DNA from 2 places in the Streptomyces griseus subsp. griseus genome. Region 1 is predicted to be linked to the other one. Evidence: riboswitches for the same ligand, from Rfam matches in the RefSeq annotation. Region 1 holds a riboswitch; the other holds the start of a gene.
What was found. A riboswitch is a leader RNA that binds a small molecule or an ion and turns the genes downstream of it on or off. The one in region 1 is predicted to bind S-adenosylmethionine.
Positions count from the first base shown of each region.

Region 2: it holds a riboswitch for S-adenosylmethionine, as region 1 does, so the genes downstream of both, thrC (threonine synthase) here and D6270_RS07810 (aminotransferase class V-fold PLP-dependent enzyme) in region 1, are expected to answer to the same signal.

Region 1 covers NZ_CP032543.1:1,679,934-1,691,285, forward strand. Annotated here, with positions in the region: gene D6270_RS07780 (C40 family peptidase) at 1-344, opposite strand, end outside; gene D6270_RS07785 (C40 family peptidase) at 610-1,644, opposite strand; gene D6270_RS07790 (NYN domain-containing protein) at 1,937-3,298, opposite strand; gene D6270_RS07795 (hypothetical protein) at 3,338-3,580, opposite strand; gene D6270_RS07800 (rhomboid family intramembrane serine protease) at 3,775-4,527, shown strand; gene D6270_RS07805 (Lrp/AsnC family transcriptional regulator) at 4,524-4,805, shown strand; gene D6270_RS07810 (aminotransferase class V-fold PLP-dependent enzyme) at 4,862-6,244, opposite strand; SAM riboswitch class IV at 6,450-6,567, opposite strand; gene trpD (anthranilate phosphoribosyltransferase) at 6,643-7,707, opposite strand; gene D6270_RS07820 (cytochrome bc1 complex cytochrome b subunit) at 7,832-9,478, opposite strand; gene D6270_RS07825 (cytochrome bc1 complex Rieske iron-sulfur subunit) at 9,475-10,527, opposite strand; gene D6270_RS07830 (cytochrome bc1 complex diheme cytochrome c subunit) at 10,524-11,333, opposite strand.
Region 2 covers NZ_CP032543.1:4,195,600-4,206,951, forward strand. Annotated here, with positions in the region: gene D6270_RS18875 (1-phosphofructokinase family hexose kinase) at 1-510, opposite strand, end outside; partial or broken gene nagA (N-acetylglucosamine-6-phosphate deacetylase) at 657-1,813, opposite strand; gene D6270_RS18885 (ROK family protein) at 1,813-2,745, opposite strand; gene D6270_RS18890 (ABC transporter substrate-binding protein) at 3,141-4,418, shown strand; gene D6270_RS18895 (DUF3263 domain-containing protein) at 4,442-4,702, shown strand; gene otsB (trehalose-phosphatase) at 4,899-5,756, shown strand; gene D6270_RS18905 (alpha,alpha-trehalose-phosphate synthase (UDP-forming)) at 5,764-7,155, opposite strand; gene D6270_RS18910 (glucosyl-3-phosphoglycerate synthase) at 7,246-8,196, opposite strand; SAM riboswitch class I at 8,361-8,488, shown strand; gene thrC (threonine synthase) at 8,507-9,802, shown strand; gene D6270_RS18920 (MoaD/ThiS family protein) at 9,844-10,122, shown strand; gene D6270_RS18925 (cold-shock protein) at 10,542-10,748, shown strand; gene groL (chaperonin GroEL) at 11,051-11,352, shown strand, end outside.

The DNA.
Region 1 (11,352 bases):
TCGATGGAGCCGGTGCGGTACTGGGCACCCGCCATCGCGCCGAGGGAGTTGCGCATCCGGTTGATGGCCTCCTGGCCGCGGGCCGTCGCGTCCTGGGCGCGGTCCGCCTCGCCACGCAGCCGCTCCACCCGCTCCCCGGCCTCGTTGTAGCGCTCGGTGGCCTGCTCGGCCTCGCCGTGGAGCCGGTCGACGGCCGCCTTGGCGCTCTCGCGGGTGTCCTTGGGGTCGGCGCTCGCGGGGGCTCCGGTCAGGGTCGCGGCCGCGGTGGCGGCGGCCGCCGTGACGACCGTGACGCGGACGCCCCGATGGAGGCCGGACTGGGTGGGACGGCGATGGGACACCACAGGAAGCCGCACTTCCTTCCGCTGACGCAGTTGACGCAGGAACGCGCGGCGCCCGGCCGCCCGGGACGGGCGGACCGATGAGCGGGAGCCGCACAGCAGCCAGACAGTAATCGGCCGACTACCGGGCGGCCAAAGACCTCGCCGGTGGCGGAAGGGGCGTCGAACGGCCCTGCCCCGCCGGTGACCTCGGTCTCCGGCGGGGCAGGGCGTCAGCGTGGGGTGGGGCGATTCCCTCGTTCGGGCGTCGCTCCGGGCGGGCGTGGCGTCAGATGCGGACGCCGAACTGGAAGGTGCCCATGTAGTCCATCGACTCGTAGCGGACGACGGTGCCCGGCTTCGGGGCGTGCAGGATCTGGTTGTTGCCGGCGTAGAAGCCGACGTGCGACAGGCCGTTGAAGAAGACGAGGTCGCCCGGCTTGAGCTGCCCGCGGCCGATCTTCACTCCGTCGTTCTGCTGGGTGTACGTGGTCCGGCTGATGTTGACACCGGCCTGGGCGAAGGCCCACTGGGTCAGCCCGGAGCAGTCGTAGGAGTTGGGGCCCGAGCCGCCGGAGACGTACGGCTTGCCGAGCTGGGTGGCGGCGGCGGAGAGGGCGGCGGCGCCACGGTTGGAGGCGGGGGCCTCGTTACCGAGCTGGACGCGGTCGCTGGTGGCGCGGCTGGCGCGGTTCTTCGCCTCTTCCTCCTGGGCGATCTTCGCCCGCTCGGCGGCGGTCAGGCTGTTGAGCAGCCGCTGCGCGTCGGCCAGCTTGCCCTGGTACTTCTTCTTGTTCTCGCCGAGCTGCTTGCGGACGTCGGCGAGGTCGCCGAGCTTGTCCTGGGCTTCCTTGCGCTGCTGGGCGAGGGTGCGCTGCTTGGCCTGGATCTTCTGCAGCGACTCCGTCTGCTTGACCGTCAGCTGGTCGAGTGCGGAGGCCTGGTCGAGGAAGCTGTCCGGGTCCGAGGCGAGGAAGAGCGCGACCGAGGGGTCGATACCGCCGGAGCGGTACTGCGCGGTGGCGATCGAACCCAGCTCGCCGCGCAGGTCGTTGAGCTCGTCCTGCCCGCGGGCGACCTTGTCCTGCAGCGCGTCGACCTGCTTCTTGAGCTTGTCCTGCTGCTCCTTGGCCCCGTTGTACTTCTCGGTGGCGGCCTCGGCCTCGTGGTAGAGCTTGTCGACCTTCGCCTTGACCTCGTTCTTGGTCGGCTTGGGGTCGGCGTGGGCGGCCTGGGAGGTCAGGGCCACGGCCGCAGCGGCGGTCGCGGTGAGCACGGTCACGCGGGTGCGGCTCGGCTGCTTGGGACGACGGTGGGACGCCACGAAGGCGAGCTCCTTCTTCCTCGAGCCGCCTACCGGGCTTGTGGGGGATGGGATCCCCGGCTCCGTGCGCATGACGGACTAGGCGGTTCCTTCACTGCCACCCCGGATGGGTGATCAACCGTGCGAAGGTTCGAGGCCTGACCATAGTGACCCTCTTGTGATCAGTTCAAATCCTCACCGGATTTTTCTTGTCACACCAGGCACTTCTTTACTCTCACCGAACCACGCGTAGCGGTGACTTGACGGTACGTTCCCAAAAATCCGGCATGCCACACATGGCGCACATCTGCGCCTAGACGCGCGAAAGGCGCTTCAGGAGCAAGACGGACGCGACGGGCCTGGCACCGGCCTTGGCCACCCCGTCCGCCACTTCGCGGTCGGTGGAGACCACCACCACGGGCCGTCCCGGTGGTTCCGCGCGGGCCAGTTGACGGATCAGCTCGTCCGCGGTGATCCCCGCCTTGCTGAACAGCACCCGCACCCCGCGCGGCGGCGCGAGGAGCACCGGGGCGGCCAGTTCGGCTCCGTCGAAGACACAGGTCATCTCGGCGCCGGTCTGCGCGGCGAGCACCGAGAGGCCGCCCAGCAGCCGCAACCGCTGCTTCTCCAGCGGCATCTGGGGATAGCCGGTCTTGGTGACGTTGTAGCCGTCCACGATGAGATGCGCCTGCGGCAGCGCGAGGAGCTGGTCCAGCAGCGCCGGGTCCGTCTCGGAAAGCGCCCTGGCGGCAATGTCCTTCGGCGACATCCGGCCCGGCTCCACCGCGTCCACGCTGTCGGCCGGGCGGGCTGTCACCGGGGGCAGGGCCAGCTCGCGCCGCAGCCCCGAGGCCGCGTCCAGCACGGTGTCCAGGAGCAGCCGCAGCCTCATGTCCTCCACCGACCGCCCCTCGCGGGAGGCCCGGCGGCCCGCCTCGACGGCCGCCTCCGCCTCGCCGAGCCGGTGCTTGAGCCGGCGCGACTCGCTCTCGGCGGCGGAGAGCTGGGCGGCGGCCTCGGCCCGCTGGGTGTCGGCCTCGGCGGCGCCGCGGCGGAGAGCGGCCTCGCCGCGCTTCACCTCGCTCAGCGCGGAGCGCAGTTTGCGATGGAGCGACTCGGACTCCTTGCGGGCCGCGTCCAGCTCGGCGCGGAGCCGCTCGGTCTCGCTGCGGGTGTGGGCGCGGGCCCGCTCCAGCTCCTCGCGCAGCTGGACCAGTTCGCGCCGGGTCTCCTCGCCCACCCGCTCCGCGTCGGCCCGCTGGACCTCCTCGCCGGCCGCCTCGACCAGCTTGACCCAGCCCACCGGGCGCAGCACATAGGCGGCGGCGGCCACATCGAGGGGGTCGGCGGCCGCGGGCGGCGAACCGGCCTCCAGCGCGCCGGCCAGCTCCGGCTGGGCCTGGCTCAGCCGCTCACCGATGCGCTGCCGGAAGAGCGGTTCGCTCTCCAGGGCGGCGGCCATCGCGTTCCCGGCGAACTTGGCCCGGCGGGTCGGGGTGAACCGGGCATACTGCCGCAACTGGGCGGGCAGTTCGGCGACGGTCAGCCCGCCGAAGGCGTCCGAGACCAGGGCGATGACCCGCCGCCGTACGCCTTCGGGCAGCGGACGGTCGAGCGCCTCGGCACCGCCGTCGGCCGCATCGGCCGGTTCGGCGTCGCTGGTCGGCTGATCCACCGTCCGTCACCCCATAGATATGTCTGTCGGCGCGCTCCCTCAGGAGGCGGCACCCGGCCTGTCCACCAGTTCGATCTGGTCCACCGCGTTGCACCAACGACAGCGGACCGACTCGATGGTCTCACTGACCACCTCCCGCTCCTCGACACTGGACTCACCGGCCAGGTCGAGGTGCACGTACTCCACGACCTTGGAGGACCGCGTCACATCGAAGCGCGTGAGATTGCCGCACAGGGTGCAGCGCCAGCGGGTCCCGTCGGTCGGCAGGGGAACCGTCGTCATCGTTGCGTCCTCTTTCGTCGTCTCCGAGAGCGCGCGCCGGGCGCGCCGCCGCGTCGCTTCCTGTCCTACGTCAAGGATCTCGCGGTGCGCCGTCGAACTGCGGAAGTCCTGGCGTAACCCTACGGCCTCGCGTATAGGCATCGGCACGGCGAGGCGCCCCGTCCCCTTCTCCCCCGGTACGTCATGCTCTGTACATGATCGACGTGCGGCGGATCGACTGGCGGGCCACGGCCCGGAGGGTCCAGGGCGGCGCGGCGGGCGGGGCGCCGGTGACGTACGGGCTGATCGCCCTGTGCTGCGCGATCTTCGTGATCAGCCCGCTCGCCGGGTTCGGCGGTGCCGCCTACGGCAGCCAGGACGCGCTGCTCGCCGCACAGGCCGGGTACTTCGAGCGGTGGGGGGTGATCCCGGCCGAGCTGTGGGAGGGCTCGCCGCGCGCCCTGGCCACCCCGTTCACCGCGCTGTTCGTGCACGGCAGCTGGCTGCACCTGCTGGGCAACCTGCTCTTCCTCTACGTGTTCGGGGCGATGGTCGAGGAACGCCTGGGCCGCGTGCGGTTCGCCCTCTTCTACGTGGGGTGCGGCTACCTGGCGCTGGTCTGCTACGCGGCGGTGCACGCGGACTCGGAGCAGACGCTGGTCGGGGCGTCGGGTGCGATCTCGGCGGTACTCGGCGCGTTCCTGTACCTGTTCCCGAAGGCCCGGGTGACCAGCCTGTTCCCGTTCCTCTTCTTCCTGCCGCTGCGGTTTCCCGCCTGGATCGTGCTGGTCTTCTGGTTCGGGCTCCAGTGGGCGGCGGCCCAGGCTGCGGACGCGGGGCCGGGGGTGGCCTATCTGGCGCACGTGGCGGGGTTCGCGGCCGGGTTCCTGTACGCCTGGGGACGCTGTCGGGGACGGACTAGAGTGAAGGTTCCAGCCACGGCCACCGAGGGAGACAGCCAGCCGTGATCACCGCGATCGTGCTCATCAAGACCAGCGTGGACCGGATTCCGGAGATCGCCGAGGCCATCGCCGCGCTGGACAGTGTCAGCGAGGTCTTCTCCGTCACCGGCACCTACGACCTGATCGCCATGGTCCGGGTGGCCCGCCACGACGACCTCGCCGATGTCATCCCCGGCCGGATCAGCAAGATCCCGGGCGTCGAGGGCACCGACACCCATGTGGCGTTCCGTACGTACTCCCAGCACGACCTGGAAGCGGCGTTCGCCATCGGCCTGGACGCCTAGGACCCTACGCACGTCGGCCGGGGACGGGCAGCGCGCCCGTCCCCGGCCGAGGTGTTTCAGGCCGTACGCGCGGCCTCGCCCCGGTCCGGGACGCAACGGCCGTCCTCGGTGCGGTACTTCCACCGGGCACCCTCGCTGACCAGCTCGGAGACCGCGCGCAGGAACCGCTCGATGTGCTCGTCCGGCGTACCGGCGCCGAAGCTGACCCGGATGGCGTTGAGGGACCGCTCGCCCGGCTCGGCCTCGGGGGCACCGCACTCGCCCGGGTCCTGCGGGTCGCTGCCGAGGAGGGTGCGGACCAGCGGGTGGGCGCAGAAGAGGCCGTCGCGGACGCCGATGCCGTACTCCGCCGAGAGGGCGGCGGCGAAGTGCGAGCTGTTCCAGCCGCGCACCACGAAGGAGATGACGCCGACCCGGGGCGCGTCGTCGCCGAAGAGCGAGAGCACCTGGACCTCGGGTACCTCGGCGAGCCCTTCGCGTACCCGGGTCACCAGCTCCTGCTCCCGGGCGACCAGCGAGTCGAAGCCCGCCTCGGTGAGGGCCTTGCAGGCGGAGGCGATGGAGTAGACCCCGATGACGTTGGGCGAACCGGCCTCGTGGCGGGCGGCCGTGGTGTGCCAGTCGACGTCCACGCCGCCGTCGGCGCGCCGGGCGACCTTGCGGGAGGCGCCGCCGCCGGCGAGGTACGGCTCGGCCGCCTGGAGCCAGTCGGCGCGGCCGGCGAGGACCCCGGAGCCGAAGGGCGCGTAGAGCTTGTGGCCGGAGAACGCGACCCAGTCGACATCCAGTCCGGCGATGTCCACGGCGTGGTGCGGGGCGAGCTGGGCGGCGTCGAGGACGATCCGGGCACCGTGCGCGTGGGCGGCGGCGGCCAGCTCCTTCACCGGCCACAGCTCACCGGTCACGTTGGAGGCACCGGTGACGCAGACCAGGGCGGGGCCGTACGGGTCGCGGTCGGCGAGCGCGCGCTCCAGGAACTCCACCGCCTGGCCCGGCGTGCGGGGCGCGTTGAGGTAGGTGACCTGGGCGTCGCGCCAGGGCAGCAGGGAGGCGTGGTGCTCGGTCTCGTAGACGAAGACCTGGCAGTTCGCGGGGATCGCGGCGGCCAGCAGGTTGAGGGAGTCGGTGGTGGAGCGGGTGAAGACGACCTGGTCGTCGGCGCGGCAGCCGAGGAACTCCGCGACCGTGCGGCGGCTGTTCTCGAAGAGGTCGGTGGAGAGCTGCGAGAGGTAGCCGGCCCCGCGGTGGACGCTGCCGTAGTACGGGGCGTACGCGGCGACGTCGTCCCAGACCCGCTGGAGGGCCGGGGCGCTGGCGGCGTAGTCGAGTGCGGCGTAGGTGACTTCACCGCCGGTGACGAGCGGAACAGTGACATCCTGCCCCAGAACGGGCAGCGGGGCACAGACCGACGGGTCGATGGCAGCGGTGGAGACAGACATGGCGAACTCCCGTAAGAGGCAGGCGAAATCCGGCGCCGGCGGGTACGCGGCAGCGCAGGAGAGGGAAGAAAGAAGGGTCTGCGGAAGAAGGGCGTTCAGCCCAGGACATGAAGAGCCCTGGGACGAGCCCTAACGCATTCGCTTGCTCACAAGAGGCTCCCTAGGGACCAGGACCCCGGGGGCTGGCGTCCACTGGACGCCGAGGGGCCCGCGCTTGCCGCAGACCTCGCTGCCTACGGCCTGGTCTTCACCCGGGGCACCCCGCCACGGACGGAGGGTTGCCGGACAGCGGGCCGGGGCCGTAGTCGCTGTCACTCATGACCTGCGCAGCATCTTGCCATATGTATGCACACGCGCAAGGGCGCGGTCCGGCATCCGGACCGCGCCCTTGGCCGATTTCAGGCGTTGCTGGCCGCCACCCACCGCTCCAGCGCCCGCTTGGCGGCCCCGGAGTCGATGGCCTCGGCCGCCACCGCGATCTTCGCCGCGATCTGCTCGGTCAGCGTGCCGGGCCCCGGGTCGAGGGCGACCAGCGCCGCCGCCGAGTTGAGCACCACCGCCTCCCGTACCGCCCCGCCCTCGCCGTCCAGCAGGCGGCGGGCCACATCGGCGTTGTACGAGGCGTCGGCGCCGCGCAGCGCCTCGACGGGGACCAGCGGGAGGCCGACGTCGCGCGGGTCGAAGGGCTCCTCGCGGACCGTGCCGTCGCGGACCACCCAGACCCGCGAGGTGGCGGTGGTGGTCAGCTCGTCGAGGCCGTCGTCGCCGCGGAAGACGAGAGCCGAGTTGCCCCGCTCCGCCAGCACGCCCGCGACGATGGGCGCCATCCGGGCGTCGGCCACCCCGATGGCCTGGGAGCGCACCTGGGCCGGGTTGGTGAGGGGGCCCAGGATGTTGAACGTGGTCTGCGCACCGAGCTCCCGGCGGGCCTTGGCCGCGTACCGCAGGGCGGGGTGGAACTTGACGGCGAAGCAGAAGGTGATGCCCGCCGCCTCGGCGACCTCCACCACCCGCTGCGGGGTCAGCTCCAGGTTGACGCCGAGCTTCTCCAGTACGTCGGAGGAGCCGCTGGCGGACGAGGCGGCCCGGTTGCCGTGCTTGACGACCTTCGCGCCGGTCCCGGCGATGACGATCGCGGACATGGTGGAGATGTTGACCGTCTTGGCGAGGTCGCCGCCGGTGCCGACGATGTCGACCGTGCGGCCGGGCACCTGGATGGTGTTGGCGTGCGCGTACATCGCGCGCACCAGACCGGTGACCTCCTCGACGGTCTCGCCCTTGGCCCGCAGCGCGACCGCGAAGCCGGCGATCTGCGCGTCGGTGGCCTCGCCGCTCATGATGCGGTCCATCGCCCAGGCCGTCTCCTCGGAGGAGAGGTTCTCGCCGCGCAGCAGGGGGTTCAGCAGGCCGGGCCAGGAACGGTCCGCCACGCTGTCGCCGCCGCTCGGGGTCACAACGTTCATGGTCCGCTCCAGGGGGTCCACAGCCGGTAAAGAGTCCGGCACCACCCTATCCAGCCGCCGGGACCGCGAAGAGCCCCGTCCATCGAATGGACGGGGCTCTCACGGTGGCGATCAGGTCAGGTGATCAGTGGTGGCCGTGGCCCTCGGTGATCTCCTTGTACTCCTCCGCGGTGGGCTTGGCGATCTGGTTGTTCTCGCCGTAGTAGCCCTTGCTGAGCTTGGCGCGCAGCTTCTGGGCCGGGGAGATCTTGCGCTTGACACCGTTCTCGTCGACCTCGGGGCCGAGCTCGACGGGCTTGTACTGCTCGTGTGCCGTGAGCGTGTGCAGCTGCCCCGGCGAGAGCGGCTCGTGGACCTCGACGAACTCACCGTGCGGCAGGCGCTTGATGATGCCGGTCTCACGACCGTGCAGCACCTTGTCCCGGTCGCGGCGCTGGAGGCCCAGGCAGATCCGCTTCGTGACGATGAACGCGATGACCGGTCCGGCGAAGAAGAAGATCCGGACGAACCACGAGATGGCGTTCAGCGACAGATGGAAGTGCGTGGCCCACAGGTCGTTGCCACCGCCGACGAGGCCGATGAAGTACGCCGTGATCCAGGCGACGCCGAGCGCCGTACGCGTCGGGGCGTTGCGCGGGCGGTCCAGGATGTGGTGCTCGCGCTTGTCCCCGGTGATCCAGGACTCCAGGAACGGGTACACCGCGGGCAGCGAGAGCACCAGTCCGAAGAGGACCAGCGGGATGAACACGCCCAGGTTGAGCGTGTGGCCCCAGTAGCTGATCTCCCAGCCCGGCATGACACGGACCAGACCCTCGGCGAAGCCCATGTACCAGTCGGGCTGGGCGCCGGTGGACACCTGGTCCGGGCGGTACGGGCCGAGCGCCCAGATCGGGTTGATCGTGGCGATCGCCGAGATGATGGCGATGACACCGAAGACCAGGAAGAAGAAGCCTCCGGCCTTCGCCATGTAGACCGGCAGCAGCGGCATGCCGACGACGTTCTTGTTCGTCTTGCCGGGACCCGCGAACTGCGTGTGCTTGTGGTAGAAGACCAGGATCAGGTGGGCCACCAGCAGCCCGAGCATGATGCCCGGCAGCAGCAGGATGTGGATCGAGTAGAACCGGGCCACGAAGTCGTGGCCGGGGAACTCGCCGCCGAACAGGAACATCGAGATGTACGTACCGACGATCGGCACGGACAGGATCGCGCCCTGGGTGAAGCGGACACCCGTACCGGAGAGCAGGTCGTCCGGGAGGGAGTAGCCGGTGAAGCCGGTGAACATGCCCAGCACGAACAGCAGGAAGCCGAAGAGCCAGTTGACCTCGCGCGGCTTGCGGAAGGCGCCCGTGAAGAAGACGCGCATCATGTGCACGAACATGGCGGCCAGGAAGATCAGCGCGGCCCAGTGGTGGATCTGCCGGACGAGCAGACCGCCGCGGACCTCGAAGCTGATCTTCAGCGTGGAGGCGTACGCCTCCGACATGCGGATGCCCTGCATGGGCTCGTACGGGCCGTGGTAGACGACCTCGTTCATGCTCGGCTGGAAGAACAGCGTCAGATACACACCCGTGAGGATGATGATGATGAAGCTGTAGAGCGCGACCTCACCGAGCATGAAGGACCAGTGGTCCGGGAAGATCTTGCGCATGTTGGCCTTGGCCAGGCCGTAGATGCCCAGCCGGCCGTCCGCCCAGTCGGCGACCCGCTCGCCCGCGGGTGCCTTGCGCTGTCCCGCCTGGTCGGCGGGCGGGTTGGTTGTCGCAGTACTCATCCGCGCTCCCAGAAGGAAGGGCCGACGGGCTCGTCGAAGTCACCGAGCGCCTCGAGGTTGCCCTCGCTGTTCACACCGATCCGCAGCTGCGGAAGCGGGTGGCCGGCCGGACCGAAGATGACGCGGGCGCCGTCGGAGAGGTCGAAGGTGGACTGGTGGCACGGGCAGAGCACGTGGTGTGTCTGCTGCTCGTACAGGCTGATCGGGCAGCCGACGTGGGTGCAGATCTTGGAGAAGGCGACGATGCCCTCGTGGGCCCAGTCGCGCTGGCGCTTGTCCTTGATGTCGTCCGGCTCGATGCGGACGATCATCAGGGCGGCCTTGGCGATCTGCGACTGGAAGTCGTGCGCGTCCTCCTCCAGGCCCTCGGGCATGGCGAAGGTCAGCGAGCCCACGGCGACGTGCTCGGGGCGCAGCGGCTGCATCGTGTTCATGTTGACGAGCAGCTTGCCCTTGGCCCACATCGTGGTCCGGAGCTTCTTCTCCGGGAGCGGACCGAGGTCGCGCAGCAGCACCACACCGGAGAGCGGCACCAGGGCCAGCGCGCCGAACATGGTGGTGCGGATCAGCTTGCGACGGCCGATCGCGGACTCCTCGGCACCGGCCTTGAAGTCGGCGAGGACCTGCGCCTTGACCTCGGCCGGCGCCTCGATCGGGTGCCGTTCGGCCGGAACCTCGACGTCGGACATCAGGGTGCGCGCCCAGTGGACGGCGCCCGCTCCGATGAAGAAGAGCGCGAAGCCGAGCGTCAGCCCCAGGGAGAAGTTGAGCGCGCTCACATGGCCGAAGGGCCAGATGTAGACGATCCTGTCCACCGGGAAGATGACGTAGGAGGCGATGAAGCCCACCGTCGACAGCATCGAGAGGACGAACAGGAACGCGACGGTCCGCTCGGAGCGGTTCGCTGCGCGTTCGTCGAGGTCCTGGATGCGCGGCTTGTGGGCCGGCAGCCCCGGGTCCGCGAACGGGTCGTCCGTACGCTCCACCGCGCCGTGCGCGGTCTCCTGCACTACGGGCAGGTTGTCTTCTGGAATCTGTTGGCTACTCATGACTTCTTGGCCTTAGCGGTGTGGGCCGCGACCCAGACGGCGGTTGCGACGAGGGCGCCGAGCCCGAAGATCCAGGCGAAGAGGCCTTCGCTGACCGGGCCCAGACCGCCGAGGGAGAGGCCACCGGGGCTCGCCGTCTCGTCACCGTTCACGGACTTGATGTACGCGATGATGTCCTTCTTCTCCTGCTCCGGCATCGTCGTGTCCGGGAAGGAGGGCATGCTCTGCGGGCCGGTCTGCATGGCCTCGTAGATGTGCTTCGGGCTCACGCCTTCGAGGCTGGGGGCGTACTTGCCCTTGGTGAGGGCGCCGCCCTGACCGGTGAAGTTGTGGCACTGGGCGCAGTTGTTGCGGAACAGTTCGCCACCCTTGGCGACGTCCGCACCGGCCGGGTCGACCTGCTTGTCGGTCGGCGTGATGGGACCGGCGCCGAGCGACGCGACGTACGCCGCGAGCTGGTCGATCTCCGCCTGGCTGTAGATGACCTTCTTCTTCGGTACCTGGGCGCCCGGCTGCTGCGCGGGCATACGGCCCGTACCGACCTGGAAGTCGACGGCGGCGGAGCCCACGCCCACGAGGGACGGCCCGTCGGTGGTGCCCTGACCGCCGGTTCCGTGGCAGCTGGCGCAGCCTACGGTGTAGAGCTTCTTGCCCTCGTCGATGGCGAGGGACTGGGCGGTTTCATCGGCCTGCGCCTTGCCCGCAGGCGCGAACGCGGCGTACAGCCCCCCGGTGGCCGCCAGCGCGAGGAGTAGTACGACGACCGCCGCCAGCGGATGGCGTCGTCGTGCGGAGAGCTTTTTCACGGATTACCCCGGTGTCAGG
Region 2 (11,352 bases), 2.5 Mb from region 1:
GGGTTCGCCACTGGTGTCCAGGAGCACGGGTACGGCGGCGGCACGGGCGATCCGGACCAGCTCCGCGTAGGCGCCGACGTGGATGCCGGGCGGCAGCGAACCGCAGAGGGCCACCGCGTCGGCGACCGCGACGAGCTCCTGGTACGTCCGCAGGAACGCGGCCCACTCGGCGGCGCTCACCTGCGGCCCGACCTCGTTGAGCTGGGTCGTGTCGCCGGTGGAGCGGTCGCTGATCGCGAGCGTGCGGCGGGTGTTCCCGGCGATGGGGACGAGGGCGTCCCGCGGCGGGAGCGGGGCGAGCAGGTCGCGCAGAACGCCCCCGGTGGCCCCGCCGACGAAGCCGGTGACCACGCTCTCGTGGCCCAGCGCGCCCAGCACCCGGGCCACGTTGAGCCCCTTGCCACCGGGGCGTTCGGTGACCTCGGCGACCCGGTGGCCGGTGTGCGGGACGAGCGCGTCGACGGTGTACGTCACGTCGAGTGCGGTGTTCAGGGTGACGGTCAGGATCACCTGGTCCGGCCACCTCCCTCGCTCTGTCGGTCCGCCGATCCGCGGCCCGTGGGTCCGGGCCTGTTGATCATGCCAAAGGGAGGGCGGCCGGGCCCAGCCCTCGGGTCCGACCGCCATCTCTTCGTTACGTGCGGGGGCGCGGGCCCTCAGGCCGTCTTCGGCTCGATGATCCACTCGCCCTTGCGCATCACGCCCGCCAGCACGAAGTCCTCGTCGAGGACCACCAGGTCCGCGTCCTTGCCCGGCTCCAGCGACCCGACCCGGTCGTCGACGCCCAGGAGGCGGGCGGGGTTGGCCGAGATGGACCGTACGACGTCCTCCACCGCGATCCGGTCGATGGTGACCGCCCGGCGGAACGCGGTGTCCAGGGTGAGCGTGGAGCCCGCGATGGAGCCGCCCTCCACCAGCCGCGCCACCCCGTCGGTGACCGAGACGGCGAGCGGGCCGAGCTGGTACTGGCCGTCGCCGAAGCCGGCCGCGTCCATCGCGTCGGTGATCAGCGCGACCCGGCCGGCGCCCTTGTGGCGGTAGGCCAGCTCCAGGGTCGCCGGGTGCAGATGGGTACCGTCGTTGATCAGCTCGACGGTGATCCGGTCGTCCTCCAGGAGGGCGGCGATCGGACCGGGCTCGCGGTGGGCCAGCGGGGGCATCGCGTTGAACAGGTGCGTGGCGACGGTGGCGCCCGCGTCGATCGCCTCGACGGTCTGCTCGTACGTCGCGTCGGTGTGGCCGATCGCGGCGATGACCCCGAGGCCGGCGAGCAGCCGTACGGAGTCGAGTCCGCCGGGCAGCTCGGTGGCCAGGGTCACCATCCGGGCGGCACCGCGCGCGGCGTCGACCAGCTTGCGGACCTCGGCCGGGTCCGGGTAGCGCAGCAGCTGCTCGCTGTGGGCGCCCTTGCGGCACGGCGAGATGAACGGGCCCTCGAAGTGGATCCCGGCCAGGTCGCCCTGTTCGACCAGCTCGGAGAGGATGCCGGCGCGGCGGGCGAGGAAGTCCATCTCGCCGGTGACCGTGGAGGCGACCAGGGTGGTGGTGCCGTGCTCGCGGTGCGTACGGATGCCGTGGAGGACCTCGTCCACGGTGCCGGAGGTGAAGGAGGCCCCGCCGCCGCCGTGGTTGTGCATGTCCACGAAGCCGGGGACCACCCAGTGGCCGGGCAGGTCGATGACCCGGGCGTCCTCGGGGCGGAGTCCGAGATCCGGGCGGACTCGACGGCTACCCGGCCGTCCTCCACGGTCCCGGTGGGCAGGACCACCCGGGCGCCCGCGAGGACCGTGCTGTCTGCTGCGCGTCCGGCCATCAGGCGGAAACCTCCGTGGAGAGTAGATCCCAGGCGAGCAGCCCCGCGCCCAGGCATCCGGCGGTGTCCCCGAGGGCCGCCGGGACGATGTGGGGCAGCTTCTGGAACGTGACGCGTTCCTCGACGGCCGCACGCAGTGGTGTGAACAAGGTTTCCCCGGCCTCGGCGAGACCGCCACCGATGATGAGCGTGCGCGGGTCCAGCAGGGTGAGCGCGGTGACGAGCCCGGCGGCCAGCGCGTCGACCGCGTCCCGCCAGACCGCGACGGCCGCCGGGTCGCCCGACTCGACGGCCTTGGCGCAGTCGGCGGCATCCGCCTCGGGGTCCCCGGAGGCGGCGGCCCAGGCCCGGCTCACCGCGGCGGCGGAGGCGAGCGTCTCCAGGCAGCCGCGCTGGCCGCAGCCGCAGTCGGGACCGTCGGGGCGGACCACGATGTGGCCGATCTCGCCCGCGTACCCGTGCGCGCCCGCCTCGATCTCGCCCGCGATCCCGATGGCCCCGGCGATCCCGGTGCCCAGCGGCACGAACAGGAACCGGTCGGCGTCCCGTCCCGCCCCGATGCGGCCCTCGGCGAGCCCGCCGGTGCGTACGTCGTGGCCCAGGGCGACCGGGATACCGCCGAGGCGTTCGCCGAGCAGGGCGCGCAGCGGTACGTCGCGCCAGCCGAGGTTGGCGGCGTAGACCGCGATCCCCTTCTCGGCGTCGACGATGCCGGGCACGGCGACGCCCGCCGCGACGGCGGCCTCGCCGAAGTGCTCCTCGCCGTAGGCGCGCAGGTCCGCGGCGAACGCGAGGATCGTCTCGACGACCGCGTCGGCGCCGCGCTTCCGGCCGGTGGCCCGCCGCGCCTCATGGAGCAGCGTGCCGTCGGTCCCGACCAGCGCGGCCTTCATTCCGGTGCCGCCCACATCGAGGGCGATGACATGTCTCACGGGAGACAGTTTCGCCCGCCGACCCCTAAAAGGTCTAGTCCACTAGCGTGGTTTGTTGCGCACCCATACAAAATGATGAACGAGTGAAGGGTGACGGTTTCCTGCCGGAAAGCCATGAAATGGGCACCTGGGTCAGCGGTATGCCCGATCAATGGTCTGGACCAAGATACGCGTTCGGGGCCCCGACTGCCAGAGCGCGTAGGCCAGTTGTGGCCGCCGGGGTCCGCATACGTTGCCGAAGCGATACGCCGGTGGTGTAGACCTCCCCTCCACCGTGGGGGAAAATCGCAGTTCATCCGGACGGTGGCAGGACGGGTGGCGGCGCCGTGGCCGATCGACGAGAGGTCCGTACGGCGACGTCGCGCCACCGCCCGTGAGCCAGAGGATCAACGAGGATGGGCGAGGCTGTGCAGCGGCGCTTTACGGTTCTGACCGCGGTGGTGGCCGCGCTGGGTATGACGGCAACGTTGTCGGGGTGCGGCGGTGACAGCGGCACGGGCGACGTCACCCTCAAGCTCGTCGCCGCCGACTACGGCACCAGTTCGGCCAACAGCTCCGAGAAGTACTGGAGCGGTGTGGCGGCGGGCTTCGAGAAGCAGAACCCCGGCATCAAGATCGATGTCAACGTCCTCTCCTGGAAGGACGTCGACCGCAAGGTCGCCGAGATGGTCAAGGAGGGCAAGGCCCCCGACATCGCCCAGATCGGCGCCTACGCCGACTTCGCCAAGGCCGACAAGCTCTACAGCGTCGACCAGATGGTCTCCATCCGTACCCAGGCCAACTTCCTGCCCTCCCTCACGGACGCGGGCAAGGTCGACGGCACGCTCTACGGGCTCCCGTTCGTCGCCAGCACCCGGCTGCTCTTCTACAACGAGAAGCTCTTCGACCAGGCGGGTCTGAAGGCCCCCAAGACCTGGGACGACATCCAGAGCGGGGCCGCCGCGCTCAAGGCCAAGGGCGTCAAGTACCCCTTCGCCCTGCCGCTCGGCCAGGAGGAGGCCCAGGCCGAGACCCTGATGTGGCTGCTCAGCAACAGCGGCGGCTACGTCGACGACGTCGGCCTCTACGACATCGACTCGGCCCAGAACGTCGCCACGTTCAGCTGGCTGCGGGACAACCTCGTCGGCAAGGGCCTCACCGGTCCCGTCGCCCCGGGCGAGCTGGACCGCGCGAAGGCCTTCGAGGCGTTCACCAAGGGCGAGGTCGGCATGCTCAACGGCCACCCCACGCTGATGGAGGAGGCCGAGGCCAAGGGCGTCAAGGTCGGCATGGTGCCGCTGCCGGGCGCCGAGGGGCCGACCAAGGGCTCCATGGGCGTCGCCGACTGGATGATGGGCTTCAAGCAGAACGGCAACCGCCAGGCGATCGGCAAGTTCTTCGACTACGCCTACTCCGACGAGAACGTGCTCGCCTTCGCCGACGAGTACGACCTGCTGCCGGTGACCGGCAGCGCGTCCGCCGAGATGGAGACCGACGCCAAGCACGCGAAGCTGCGCGAGTTCCTGGCGGCGCTGCCCAACTCCCAGCTGCCTCCCTTCGGCAAGACGTCCTGGGCGACGGTGAGCGAGGCGATCAAGACGAACATCGGCGAGGCGGTCGCGCCCGGCGGGAGCCCGGAGCGGGTGCTCGGGGCGATAGCGGCCGAGGCGACGAAGGCGGAGAGCGCGGAGTAGGCGGGCGCGGTTAGGTTGGTTGTATGACCGCTTCCGACGCCGAGCCCGCGCCTTCCCCTCCGGGGCTGTCCGACCGTGACCGTGCGCTGCTCGCGCTGGAGCGGAGGTCATGGGCGGGGCCGGGGGCGAAGGAGCGGGCGATCCGGGAGGAGCTGGGCATCTCTCCGGTCCGCTACTTCCAGCTTCTCAACGCGCTGATCGAGGATGAGCGGGCGCTGCGGGAGGATCCGGTGACGGTGAACCGCTTGCGCCGGCTGCGGGCTCAGCGGCGGGACCGCCGCTGAGCCTTCCCGGGGGCGCCGCGCCCGGACCCCCGCTCCTCCATCGCCGGAGGGGCTGAGACCGGGTGCCCTCTGCGGCCGTGCGTGACCGGCCGAGGCCCGCAGTTCCAGCCCCTCCGGCGCTTGAGGAGCGGGGTGCGGGGCGGAGCCCCGGGTGGGCCAGGTCCCGTGCTCGGCCGCACCCGGCTACGCTCGACCCATGGGCAGCCACTCCGCACAGCCGCCGATCCCGACCCCGACCACCCCGGCCGGCCGCGAGGGCCTGGACGCCATCCTCGCCCGGCCCGAGCGCGCGGTCATCGCCCTCGACTTCGACGGCACGCTCGCCGACATCGTCCCGGACCCCGAGCGCGCCCGCGCCCACCCCGGCGCCGTCGAGGCGCTCGCCGCACTCGCGCCGAAGGTCGCCTCCATCGCCGTGATCACCGGCCGCCCCGCAGACGTCGCCGTCCGGTACGGCGGCTTCGCGGGCGTCCCCGGCCTCGACCACCTCGTGGTCCTCGGCCACTACGGCGCGGAGCGCTGGGACGCTGCCACCGGCACCGTGAACGCCCCCGCCCCGCACCCCGGCGTCGCCGCCGCGCGGGCCGAACTCCCCGGCGTACTGCACGAGTTCGACTCCTGGCACGGCACCTGGATCGAGGAGAAGGGGCAGGCCGTCGCCGTTCACACCCGCCGCGCCGAGGACCCGCAGGCGGCCTTCGAGACCCTGCGCGGCCCCCTCGGCGAACTGGCCGCGCTCCACGGGCTGATCCTGGAACCGGGCCGCCAGGTCCTGGAGTTGCGCCCGCCGGGCATGGACAAGGGCGTCGCCCTGGCCACCCACGTCGCCGAGGTCGACGCCGAGTCCGTCCTGTACGCGGGCGACGACCTCGGGGACCTCGCCGCCTTCGCCGCGGTGGAGAAGCTGCGCGGCGACGGCCCGGACGGCATCCCCGGCCTGCTGGTGTGCAGCGGCAGCGCCGAGGTGCCCGAACTGGCCGAACGAGCCGATCTGCTGGTGCCCGGCCCGGCCGCCGTGGTGGACTTCCTCGCGGCCCTGGCCGATCAGCTGTAGGCGCTCCTCACTCCTGCCGCAGCGCCTCCAGCTGGTCCAGGAACCACTGCTGCGGCGGGAGCGCAGTCGCCGCCTCCGCCAGCCGCTTCGTGCGCCCGGTCCGCTCCTCGGCGCTCATCGACAGGGCCTCGTGCAGCGCCTCCGCCGTGCCCACCACGTCGTACGGGTTCACCACGATCGCGTCCTCGCCCAGCTCCTCGTACGCCCCGGCCTCCCGTGACAGCACCAGCGCGCAGCCGTGGTCGGAGACGACGGGGACCTCCTTGGCGACCAGGTTCATACCGTCCCGGATCGGGTTGACCAGGGCCACATCCGCCAGCCGGTACGCGGCGAGCGAGCGGGCGAAGTCGTCCTTCACGTGGAGGACGACGGGCGTCCAACTCTCCGTGCCGTAGGCCCCGTTGATCTCCGCGGCCAGGGTCTGCACCGCCGCCGTGTAGTCCCGGTAGACCGAGAGGTCCTGGCGGGAGGGGTAGGCGAAGGCGACGTGGACCACGCGCTCGCGCCACTCGGGGTGGGTCTCCAGCAGGGTCCGGTAGGCGTGCAGGCCGCGCACGATGTTCTTGGACAGTTCCGTACGGTCCACCCGCACGATGGTCCTCCGGTCCTCGCCCACCTGCTCCCGCAGCGCCTCCATGCGCTCGTCGACGTCCGCCTCCCGCGACCGCCGCCGCAGGAAGTCCGCGTCCGCCCCCAGCCCGTGCACCCCGATCCTGGTCCGGCCCGTCCCGCCGAGGATCTCCGTACAGCAGCCGATGAACGCGTCCGCCCACCGCCGGGTCAGGAACGCGGCCCGGTCCGCGCCCAGGATGCCGCGCAGCAGCTGCTCACCGATGTCGTCGGGCAGCAGCCGGAAGTAGTCCACCGGCGCCCACGGGGTGTGCGAGAAGTGGCCGATCCTCAGGTCCGGGCGCAGCTCGCGGAGCATCCCGGGGACCAGGGCCAGGTGGTAGTCCTGCACCAGGACCGAGGCCCCCGGCTCCGCCTCCTCGGCCAGCGCCTGGGCGAAGGCCCGGTTGTACGTCTCGTACGCGGCCCACTGACGCCGGAACTCCACGTCGAAGACCGGCTCCACGGGCGTCTGGTACAGCAGGTGGTGGACGAACCACAGCACCGAGTTGGCGATGCCGTTGTACGCGTCGGCGTGGACCTCGGCGTCGATGTCGAGCATCCGTACGCCCGGCTCACCGACTCCGCGCCGTACCGCCTCGCGGTCGCCGTCGCCGAGGGCCGCGCAGACCCAGAGCTTGTCGTCGACGGCGCTCAGCCCGGAGACGAGCCCGCCGCCGCCGCGCTTGGCGTCGAGAGTCCCGTCCTCGCCGAGCGTGTACGTGATCGGGCCGCGGTTGGACGCGACGAGGACCTGGGTGGTGGAGGAGGGTGCGTGCTCGGTGACCATGTAGCGGAACCTAGCCCGTAAGGGAAGCCGCCAAACGCCTCAGAGCCTCACGCCCGCGCGCACCTCAGGGCCGCCGGCGCCCCGCACGCCTCACGCCGCCCACCGCTCCGCGTACTCCGCGATCTCCCGCATCGGCGGCCGCTCCTCCGTGTCCACCGCATGCGTGCGCGGCACGAACCCCTCCGCGCCCCGCTCGAACTGCGTCAGCGCCGGGCGCACCAGATGCCCCCGGGAGAGCCGCAGCTGCGCCGTGCGGTAGATCGCCGCCGCCATCCGGCCCAGCGCCTGCCCGTCCTGGTGGCGGTGGCGCCGCACCCCGACATCCACCTGGCCCAGCGTGTCCAGCCCCACGGTGTGCAGCGCGTCCACGAGCAGCCCCAGCTCCACTCCGTAACCGACCGGGAACGGCAGCCGCTCCAGCAGCGAGCGCCGCACCGCGTACTCCCCGCCCAGCGGCTGCACGAAACCCGCCAGCTGCGGCCAGTGCAGATTGAGCAGGGGACGTGCCACCAGTTCGGTGACGCGGCCTCCCTGACCTGCGCTGTCGCCGAGAGGACGGTCGTACATCGCCTTGACGAACTGCACGGTGGGATCGGTGAGCAGCGGCCCGACCGTCCCCGAGACGAAGTCCGCCGAGAAGTCCCTCAGGTCCGCGTCGACGAAGCAGACGATCTCACCGCTGGTCACCAGGAGCGACCGCCAGAGCACCTCGCCCTTGCCGGGCAGCGCCGGGATCCGGGGCAGGATCGCGTCCCGGTGCACCACCCGGGCGCCCGCCGCCCGCGCGACGGCCGCGGTGGCGTCGGTGGAACCGGAGTCGATCACCACCAGCTCGTCGACCAGCCGGACCCTCTCCATCAGCTCCCGCCGGATGGTCCCCACGATCGCGCCGACCGTGGCCTCCTCGTTCAGCGCGGGCAGCACCACGCTCACCGACGTACGGTGCGGGTCGGCGGCCCGGGCGTCGGTGAGCCGGTTCAGCGGGCGGTCGGCGGACGACCAGGAACGCCTGGTCAGCCAGCGTTCCACCTCTTCGAGCACGGTCGGCACTCCTTGCGTGTGAGCGGTATGTGATCCATCTCGCCGTTCGGACGACTATCTCAACAGTCCGGTCCTTCGGTTACAGTCTTGAACAACGCGGATGACCGTCGCATGTCGGGGTCCGTCCGCACACAAACGCCTGGATCGAAGATCCAGTGCCACAGAGCTCATCCAGAGGGACTGAGGGAACGGCCCGTTGAAGTCCCGGCAACCCTCCTACCGACCGCGAGGTCACGGTGGGGAAGGTGCCAATTCCGTCTTGTGGCGAAATGCGCCGCGAGGAAGATGAGGAGAAAGGGCCTCCGCCATCATGGCTGTTCAGACCATTGCAGGTAATGCCACCACCGCTTCCGTGGACCTCGGTCCCGCCGCGGCGCTTTCCTGCCGCGAGTGCGGCGAGCGTTTCGAGCTCGGCCCCCTTTTCGCCTGTGCGTCCTGTTTCGGGCCACTGGAAGTGGCGTACGACCTGCCGACCGGTTCCGCCGAGGAGCTGAAGAAGCGCATCGAGGCCGGCCCGAACAACATCTGGCGCTACGCCCCGCTGCTGCCGGTCCCCGCCGATGTCGCGGAGAAGCCCAATATCAACCCCGGTTTCACCAAGCTGGTCAAGGCCGACAACCTCGCCCGTGAGCTGGGCGTCACCGGCGGGCTGTACGTCAAGGACGACTCCGGCAACCCGACGCACTCCTTCAAGGACCGCGTCGTCGCGATCGCCGTCGAGGCCGCCCGCGCCTTCGGCTTCACCACCCTCTCCTGCTCCTCCACGGGCAACCTGGCCGGTGCCGTCGGCGCCGCCGCCGCCCGCGCCGGACTGCGCTCGTGCGTCTTCATCCCGCACGACCTGGAGCAGGGCAAGGTCGTCATGGCCGCGGTGTACGGCGGTGAGCTGGTCGGCATCGAGGGCAACTACGACGACGTCAACCGCTTCTGCTCCGAGCTCATCGGCGACCCGCTCGGCGAGGGCTGGGGCTTCGTCAACGTCAACCTGCGCCCGTACTACGGCGAGGGCTCCAAGACCCTGGCGTACGAGATCTGCGAGCAGCTCGGCTGGAAGCTGCCGGACCAGATCGTCATCCCGATCGCGTCCGGCTCCCAGCTGACGAAGATCGACAAGGGGTTCCAGGAGCTGATCAAGCTCGGCCTGGTCGAGGACAGGCCGTACAAGATCTTCGGTGCCCAGGCCGAGGGCTGCTCCCCGGTCTCCGCCGCCTTCAAGGCCGGGCACGACGTCGTACGGCCCCAGAAGCCGAACACCATCGCCAAGTCCCTGGCCATCGGCAACCCGGCGGACGGCCCGTACGTCCTCGACATCGCCCGTCGTACAGGCGGCGCGGTGGAGGACGTGAACGACGAGCAGGTCGTCGACGCGATCAAGCTGCTGGCGCGCACCGAGGGCATCTTCGGCGAGACGGCGGGCGGTGTGACGCTCGGCGTGACCAAGAAGCTGATCGAGGCCGGTGTGATCGACCCGGCGCTCACCACCGTCGTCCTGAACACCGGTGACGGGCTCAAGACCCTCGACGCGGTCTCCGCGACCTCGCAGGCCACGGCCACCATCAAGCCGAGCCTGGACGCGTTCCGCGCCGCGGGCCTCGCCTCCGCCTGACGACCCACCGCACCGAGACCGAAGCAAGAAGGGCACCCACCATGAGCGTCAAGGTCCGCATCCCCACCATCCTCCGCACGTACACGGGCGGCCAGGCCGAGGTCACGGCGGAGGGCGCGAAGCTCTCCGAGGTCATCGACTCCCTGGAGAAGGACCACCCGGGCATCGCCGCCCGCGTCCTGGACGACCAGGGCAAGCTGCGCCGCTTCGTGAACGTGTACGTCAACGACGACGACGTGCGCTTCGAGGGCGGCCTCGACGCCGCCACGCCCGACGGCGCCGGCATCTCGATCATCCCGGCCGTGGCCGGCGGCTGCTGATCCGACGACTCTCAGCTGAACAGCAGTTGCCCCCTCCGCGACACAGAGCGGAGGGGGCAATTCTGCATGGTTGAGCGCGGTAGAGTTGGGGAAGGCCCCCTCGCCGCGTGTGCCGCCCGCATATGAGAATGCGCCCGGCCCCGATAAGAAGCAGCCAAAGTACGTGAACCCCTTGAGGCATAAGTGGCCTTTGCCTGGCCCGACTTGCCCGTAAATCTCAGCAATCCCGCATATTCGGGCGTTCGCCCGTGCCCAGAATTCTCGTCCGATTGACCTGTTGCAGAGGGCAGTTGGGCGGATACATTCGGCCGCGGTCGACGCGCTGCGGCGCCGCGCACCCTCTCCTGTCGGAGGGTGAGTTCCGACCCGGGGCCGCGAAGTGCGGTCCCGTGCAAGGGCCAGTTATAGGGGAGTTAGGCATGGCTCAGGGCACCGTCAAGTGGTTCAACGCGGAGAAGGGGTACGGCTTCATCGCGGTCGACGGTGGTGCGGATGTTTTCGTCCACTACAGCGCGATCCAGATGGACGGGTACCGCACCCTCGAAGAGGGTCAGCGAGTTGAATTCGAGATCTCGCAGGGCCAGAAGGGGCCCCAGGCCGACATGGTCAAGCTCGCTGTCGGCTGAGTCCGGCGCGGCCGTCCGGCACCACTACTCACGCACGTAGGGCCCGACCCCGGATCAGGGGATCGGGCCCTACGCGCGTGCCGGGACCGGATGGCGGGCCCTGGCCTGAGGCGCTTGCACTCTCGGGGGTCGAGTGCTAATCATTGGCATTAGCACTCTCCAGGTGAGAGTGACAGAAACTTGGACCGGGCCGGTGAGGCCCGCAGGCGCGGTGGGGCAAGGAACCACCACGCACGCAGGCCGTCCGTCGCGGGCGCCTCTCGGTCCGGAGAATCCACCCCTGTCCGGGAGGACCACTTCACATGGCCAAGATCATCGCGTTCGACGAGGAGGCACGGCGCGGTCTCGAGCGCGGGATGAACCAGCTCGCCGACGCCGTCAAGGTCACCCTCGGCCCCAAGGGCCGTAACGTCGTCCTCGAGAAGAAGTGGGGCGCGCCCACGATCACCAACGATGGTGTTTCCATCGCCAAGGAGATCGAGCTCGAGGACCCGTACGAGAAGATCGGTGCGGAGCTGGTCAAGGAGGTCGCCAAGAAGACGGACGACGTCGCCGGCGACGGTACGACCACCGCCACCGTTCTCGCCCAGGCTCTCGTCCGCGA